Aliamphritea ceti: one gene and its partner. The protein of the gene in region 1 interacts with the protein of each later gene in a pairwise test. Links are inferred from orthologs where the notes say so. Each region holds a gene or a part of one and is shown on either strand. Other genes may lie near its edges.

Evidence for each region.
Region 2: the proteins of OCU49_RS04880 (region 1) and sfsA interact in binary tests that used the Escherichia coli proteins (3 or more experiments, as listed by UniProt). The link is inferred for Aliamphritea ceti from one-to-one orthologs.

What each region holds. Positions count from the first base shown.
Region 1 is NZ_AP025282.1:1,071,457-1,074,771, forward strand. The notes cover bases 241-3,228. They hold OCU49_RS04880 (glutamate-5-semialdehyde dehydrogenase), read left to right. Parts: upstream 241-1,101; coding sequence 1,102-2,355; downstream 2,356-3,228. Other genes in these bases: OCU49_RS04875 (hypothetical protein), read right to left, coding at 241-877; nadD (nicotinate-nucleotide adenylyltransferase), read left to right, coding at 2,352-3,017; rsfS (ribosome silencing factor), read left to right, coding at 3,033-3,228. In the rest of the region: more of OCU49_RS04875, read right to left, coding at 1-240; more of rsfS, read left to right, coding at 3,229-3,315. UniProt on the Escherichia coli protein: Catalyzes the NADPH-dependent reduction of L-glutamate 5-phosphate into L-glutamate 5-semialdehyde and phosphate. The product spontaneously undergoes cyclization to form 1-pyrroline-5-carboxylate.
Region 2 is NZ_AP025282.1:908,569-911,894, forward strand. Bases 125-3,123 are described here. They hold sfsA (DNA/RNA nuclease SfsA), read left to right. Parts: upstream 125-1,271; coding sequence 1,272-1,976; downstream 1,977-3,123. Other genes in these bases: OCU49_RS04105 (pyridoxal phosphate-dependent aminotransferase), read left to right, coding at 125-1,275; OCU49_RS04115 (YeeE/YedE family protein), read left to right, coding at 2,096-2,527; OCU49_RS04120 (YeeE/YedE family protein), read left to right, coding at 2,539-2,973; OCU49_RS04125 (Rieske (2Fe-2S) protein), read right to left, coding at 2,990-3,123. Also shown: more of OCU49_RS04105, read left to right, coding at 115-124; more of OCU49_RS04125, read right to left, coding at 3,124-3,310. UniProt on the Escherichia coli protein: Binds to DNA non-specifically. Could be a regulatory factor involved in maltose metabolism.

The DNA of each region.
Region 1 (3,315 bases):
CAGTGTTGTGTTGAAAATCTGGTGGCTGTTCCGATGGTGCAAAGCTTGGAATGTTAGGTGTACTGGTATCAGGTTTGAGCAAGTCTACCAGTGAGTCCGGGGTTCTTTGGTGTGACGCGGGCTGATTTACCGGCGTATCAGTAATCTGATTTTGAGTGCCTGGATTTTGAACAAAAGCGCTTTCAGCCATAGCGGTGCCAGATAAATTCTCTGCTGTATGGTTTGCTGGTGTTGGCTGGGTGGTGTTTTGTTTGGCTGACTGACTGGCCAGTTGTGCTTTAAAGGCCTGTTGCTGGTCTGTGTTATCGGCAGGGGAAAGGGCTTCACTGTCCTGGATGACAGGTTGTTTTGAGGCCAGCTGCCAAACCAGCAGAATACAGATAATTGCGATAATCATCGCCAGGATCAGCGCTTGCAGGAGTAACCCTCTGAATTGCAGATACTGTTCAGTAGGATTTAGCACCAGGGTCAGGTTTGCCAGGCTTTCGCCTTGCTGGGTAATGGTAATATTGCGTGTCAAAGTGCCTAAACGATGAGCATTACCTGCACGGGCCAGTAATTTGTCGGCTGGTGTGCTGACGCTGATCGCATCAATATAATCCTGACGAACCAGTTGATTAAGCTGATAATTAAGACTGACAGGATCATTTGCGAGAATGGCAGGTTTGATCAGCGCGCCGGTCTGTTCGGCCAGTAACTGGCCTCTTTGATGAGTTTGTTGCTCAGCAATACGTTCAGCGACCAGGTTTAAATAAAAGCCGGCCAGTAGAATACCCAGAAACAGGCAGGCCGCGATTATAACGGTCAGTTGCAGTTGGGGTTTTTGCCGGGAGGTGTTCAGCATAAGTTGGGTGGCTTTGTTTGATAGAGGCTTCATATACATCTGTTTAATTAACACTTCCGCAGCAAGCCTGCCCCTGTTTATTACAGGAAATAAGGCCGCCATTATCTAACCGTGAGATCATAGCAGTTAGCCGGGGCAGATGTCTGTGCCTGATGCCGCTTTTATTCCCGGATTGATATTCCTGATTCACAGGATTGATCAGGTCTTTTTACTGTCAGAGCCGCAGGGTATAATGCGCCATCTCCAAGGGGTACTCCATGAATGTAACTGAATATATGGCCCAGCTGGGTCAGCAGGCGCGGGTCGCTTCCCGTGCTATTGCAAAAGCCGATACCGGGCTGAAAAACCGGGCATTGCTGGCGATGGCCGATGCAATTGATGCTTCCCGGGAAGCATTGGTTGCTGCTAATGCTAAAGATCTTGCGCAGGGTGAGGCAAATGGCCTGGATGCTGCGATGCTGGATCGTCTGCAACTTAAGTCCAGCCAGATCGATACTATGATCGAAGGTTTGCGTCAGGTAGCAGGTTTACCCGACCCAACCGGTGCTATTACAGATATGAATTATCTGCCCAGCGGTATTCAGGTTGGTAAAATGCGGGTGCCGCTTGGTGTTATCGGTATTATCTATGAGTCACGTCCGAATGTGACTGTAGAAGCTGCAAGCCTGTGCCTTAAATCCGGTAACGCAACTATATTGCGTGGCGGTTCAGAGGCAATTAACAGTAATGCGGCTGTTGCTGAATGTATTAAAGCAGGCCTTAAGGCGGTTGGTTTACCGGAGCATGCTGTACAGGTCGTTGAAACGACTGACCGTGCGGCGGTTGGTGAACTGATTACTATGCCGGAATATGTGGATGTAATTGTGCCACGTGGCGGCAAAGGTCTGATTGAGCGTGTTAGCCGTGATGCCAAAGTAACTGTTATTAAGCATCTTGACGGAATCTGTCATGTTTATATTGATGATGATGCGGATCATGCTAAAGCAGTTAATGTTGCGCTGAATGCAAAAACACACCGTTACGGTACCTGTAATACGATGGAAACTCTGCTGGTGCATGAGTCCCGTACAGAAGTGTTGCAGGAGCTGGCAGAACGTTACCGTGCTGTCGGGGTTGAATTGCGTGGCTGTGAAAGAACGCTTGAAATACTGCCTTTTGCGACGGCTGCAACGGAAGAAGACTGGGCGACTGAATATCTGGCACCGGTACTGGCAGTGAAGCTGGTCGCGGACATGGATGAAGCAATCGCGCATATTAACCGTTATGGCTCACACCATACGGATGCGATTATTACCGAGAATTACACTAAGTCCCGCAGCTTCCTGCGCGAAGTGGATTCCAGCTCAGTAATGGTTAACGCTTCAACCCGTTTCGCTGACGGCTTTGAATACGGTTTGGGGGCCGAAATTGGTATTTCGACCGATAAAATCCATGCCCGTGGTCCTGTAGGACTGGATGGACTGACGTCGCAGAAGTATGTCGTACTGGGTGACGGTCATATTCGTCAGTGAGTAATACGATTAATACGTCTGTTTATGCCTTTATGGGTGGGACTTTTGATCCCATCCATAATGGTCACTTGCGTACCGCACTGGAAATTCGCGACTGGTTAAACGTCGGACAGGTGGCATTGATGCCGTCTAAAGTTCCTGTGCATCGCCAGCAGCCTGGTGCCGAATCAGGACAGCGTCTGGCGATGGTCGAAGCGGCGGTTGCTGCTGAACCTGGTTTGTGTGCCGAAGCCCGGGAAATCCTGTCAGAAAAGCCTTCTTACACTGTGCTCACGCTTGAATCATTGCGGGCTGAGCTTGGTGATAAAGCGCCAATCTGCATGATTCTTGGTATGGATGCTTATTTGTCATTGCCAGGCTGGGATCGCTGGCAAGAGTTATTAAAACTGGCGCATATCGTTGTCGTGACACGTCCGGGCTGGGTATATCAGCCCGATAAAGCAATGCAGGCTTTTACCCGGGCACATGAAGTGACGGATAAACAGCGCTTATTAACTGCGCCGGCGGGGCAGGTGATTTTTCACGAACTGACGCCGCTGGCCATATCTGCCACACAAATACGTACATTGGTGAGCCAGGGGAATTCGCCCCGTTATCTGCTCCCTGACAGCGTTTGGCAGTATATCCAACAACAGCAGCTGTATGGCTGTAAATTAATTTAAGGTAAAGATTAACCAATGGAATTAGATCAGATGATCAATGTTATACAAGATGCCCTGGATGATATGAAAGCTAAGGATATCGTCGAACTGGACGTCAGTGAGAAGTCAACGGTTACCGACCGTATGATCATTGCAAGTGGTACTTCTAAACGTCATGTTATGTCGATCGGTCAGCATGTACAAGAAAAGATGAAGGCCAGTGGTGTTCAGCCTATGGGGATCGAAGGCCTGGATACCGGTGAGTGGGTTCTGGTCGATTTAGGTGATGCAATCGTGCATGTCATGATGCCGGATGCGA
Region 2 (3,326 bases), 160 kb from region 1 along the record:
TGCAGGCTGAAGCGAAAAGTTCGCTTTCAGATAGCATAATCCCCCTGTTTTATGATCACACTAAGGTATACTGCGCAGCATTCTTTTAGCCTGTTTATTGATGAGATTTTTCAGATGAGCCAGTGGTCGGACCGAGTCCGCGATATTGAGTCTTTTAAAGTAATGGAACTGCTTAAGCGCGCTAAGCAGCTGGATGCGCTAGGGCACGACGTAGTGCACATGGAAGCAGGGGAGCCTGACTTTGCTACAGCAGGTCCGATAGCAGAGGCCGGTATCACTGCAATTCAGAATGGCCATACTCAATACACCCCTTCTGGTGGGATTCCGGAGCTACGTCATTTAATAGCAGAGCATTACGCAAATACCTACGGTCTGGATATTTCTCCTGAACGGGTACTGGTTACCTGTGGAGCTTCTGGCGCATTGCTTATGGTGTTCTCTTTATTAGCGAATCCGGGTCAGAAGTTTATGATGGCTGATCCCGGCTATCCATGTAACCGTCAGTTCTTACGGCTGGTCGAAGCGCGGGGGCAACTGGTGCCGGTAACCGCTGAAGATAATTTTCAGTTAACACCGGAACTGATAGAGCAGCACTGGCAAGCAGATACCGCAGGGATCCTGCTGGCATCACCTGCCAACCCAACTGGCAGCGTAGTACACCGGGACGAAATGGAGCTGATCTCGCAAACAGTGAAAACACTGGGCGGACATAGGGTCGTGGACGAGTTATATCACGGACTGACATACGGCTGTAATGCACCGTCGATCCTTGAAGTGGATGCAGATGCTTTCGTACTCAATAGTTTTTCTAAGTATTTCGGTATGACTGGCTGGCGCCTTGGATGGACAGTAGTACCTGAAAACGCCGTAGCCGATATGGAAAAACTGGCGCAGAACCTGTTTATTTCACCACCTACTATTGCGCAACATGCCGCCTTAGCTGCATTTAAGCCGGAAACTTTAAGTATTCTTGAGCAACGTCGCCATGCGTTTAAAGAACGTCGTGATGTCTTAGTAGAAGGTTTGCGTGCGTTAGGCTTTGTTATTCCGCTAATGCCTGAAGGCGCTTTTTATGTGTATGCCGATGCATCTCGCTTTACCGATGATACTTTCTCGTTCTGCTGGGATTTGCTGGAAGAAGAGCATGTGGCGGTAACACCAGGTGTTGATTTTGGTACTCACCGGGCCAATGAGTTTATCCGTTTTTCTTATACAACCAGTGTTGAACAGATCGAAAAAGCGCTGGAGCGACTTGCACGGCGGTTACAGTCATGAAACTGGACAACATGCTCGAAGGGCGGCTTATTAAACGTTATAAGCGCTTCTTAGCGGATATTGAATTGGATAATGGTCGTGAATTGACGGTGCATTGTCCAAATACAGGTTCGATGAAAAACTGTGCTGATCCGGGCAGCCGGGTATGGATTCAGGATTCAGGCAATCTGAAGCGTAAGTACGTTTTTGGCTGGGAACTGGTTGAAGTCGAAGAACGTTATCTGGCGTGTATTAATACCGGCCGGGCTAATCATCTGGTACGTGAAGCAATTGAATCTGGCGTTATTGAAACGCTGCAGAACTATGGAACATTGCGTACAGAAGTTAAGTATGGTGCTGAGAACAGCCGTATTGATTTATTACTTCAGGATGAACACCGGGCTGACTGCTATGTGGAAGTAAAGAATGTAACGCTTTATGAAGGTGATGGACTGGGTACATTTCCGGATGCTGTGACCACCCGGGGAGCCAAGCACTTAAGGGAGTTAATGGCTATGGTGGCTGAAGGTCATCGGGCAGTGTTGCTATTTTGTGTGCCGCATACTGGGATCGAAAGAGTTATGCCAGCAGATCATATTGATCCTGAATACGGGCAGTTACTGCGTGAAGCGGTTAATGCCGGTGTGGAAGTGATTGCTTATGGTGCGCATATTTCAGCCGACGAAGTAAAGCTGGTGCAGCAATTACCGGTCATACTTTGATTCTGCATGTTAGCGAGATGCATTAGTCTTTATTAAATTAGCCTTATCTAATATTATTGCGCCTTTGTATTCTGTTAAGTGAAACAGTGCTTACTGATATCGCTACAAAGGGGCAATGAATGACCGCGATGATTATACCGGCACTGGCCGGTGGTTTACTGATTGGCATATGTGCGGTGTTGATGATGGCCTGGCTGGGACGTATCGCGGGTATTAGCGGTATTCTCTGGCAGGCTGTTAGCCAACCTTCACTTCTTCCCGGCGCCATTTGGCGTATTTTCTTTTTGGCAGGTCTCTTACTGGGCGCATGGCTAGTGCACCAGTTAATGGGACAGGCATTGCCTGCAGTTCCTGAATCAGACACCTGGGTAATTATACTCGCCGGTCTGTTGGTTGGTTTTGGTGCACGGCTGGGTGCAGGTTGTACCAGCGGTCACGGAGTTTGTGGCATTGGCAGGTTGTCTAAGCGTTCACTGGTCGCGACAGTTGTCTTTGTTCTGGCAGCCATGTTGACGGTATTTATTATTTCGGTAATGGGGCACGTATTATGAGAGTGCTTACTATGACGTGTTTTACCGAAGCGTCCTTAGCTTTGTTCTGTGGGGCGCTTTTTGGTGCCGGGCTGGCGCTCTCCGGAATGACGGACCCGGCCAATATTATAGGCTTTCTGGATATTAGCGGAGACTGGAATCCACAGTTGGTATTTGTGCTGGCGGCAGCAGTAGGTACTTCTGTAGCAGGTTTTTACGGATTGCAAAAACGTTCTAAGCCCGTGTTTGCGCAACAGTTCCACTGGCCTGACGCAGCGTATATCGATTCGCGGCTAGTAAGTGGCGCAGTATTATTCGGAATAGGTTGGGGGCTTTATGGTTATTGCCCCGGACCAGCGCTTGCTGCACTGGTATATGGACAATCTCATACTGTTATCTTTGTTGTTTCGATGTTGGTGGGTATGCTGGCTTTTCAATTGCTACCAAAGCCACAAGCAAAGCCATAAAAAAAACAGCGTAACGTTAGAGTGGCGGGATACATAGCTGGCCATCGATAATATCAAACTCTACCGGCTCCAGTGATACACCATTACAGGGGCCGGCAATACATAACCCGGAATCTATGACAAATAATGCACCGTGAGTGGCACACTGAATAAATTGTTTTTGCGGCTCAAGAAATGTGTCTGGCATCCATTCCAGCGGGACACCGCGGTGTGGACAGCGGTTTTCATAAACATAGAGTGCATTGTTTTTTCGTACCGCAAAAACGCCCCGGCCATCGATTTCAAAGCTTTTACTTTGCTCTTCTGTAATCTCATTGGCGGCGCACAGCTGTCGCATGTTGAATTCTCCGTCG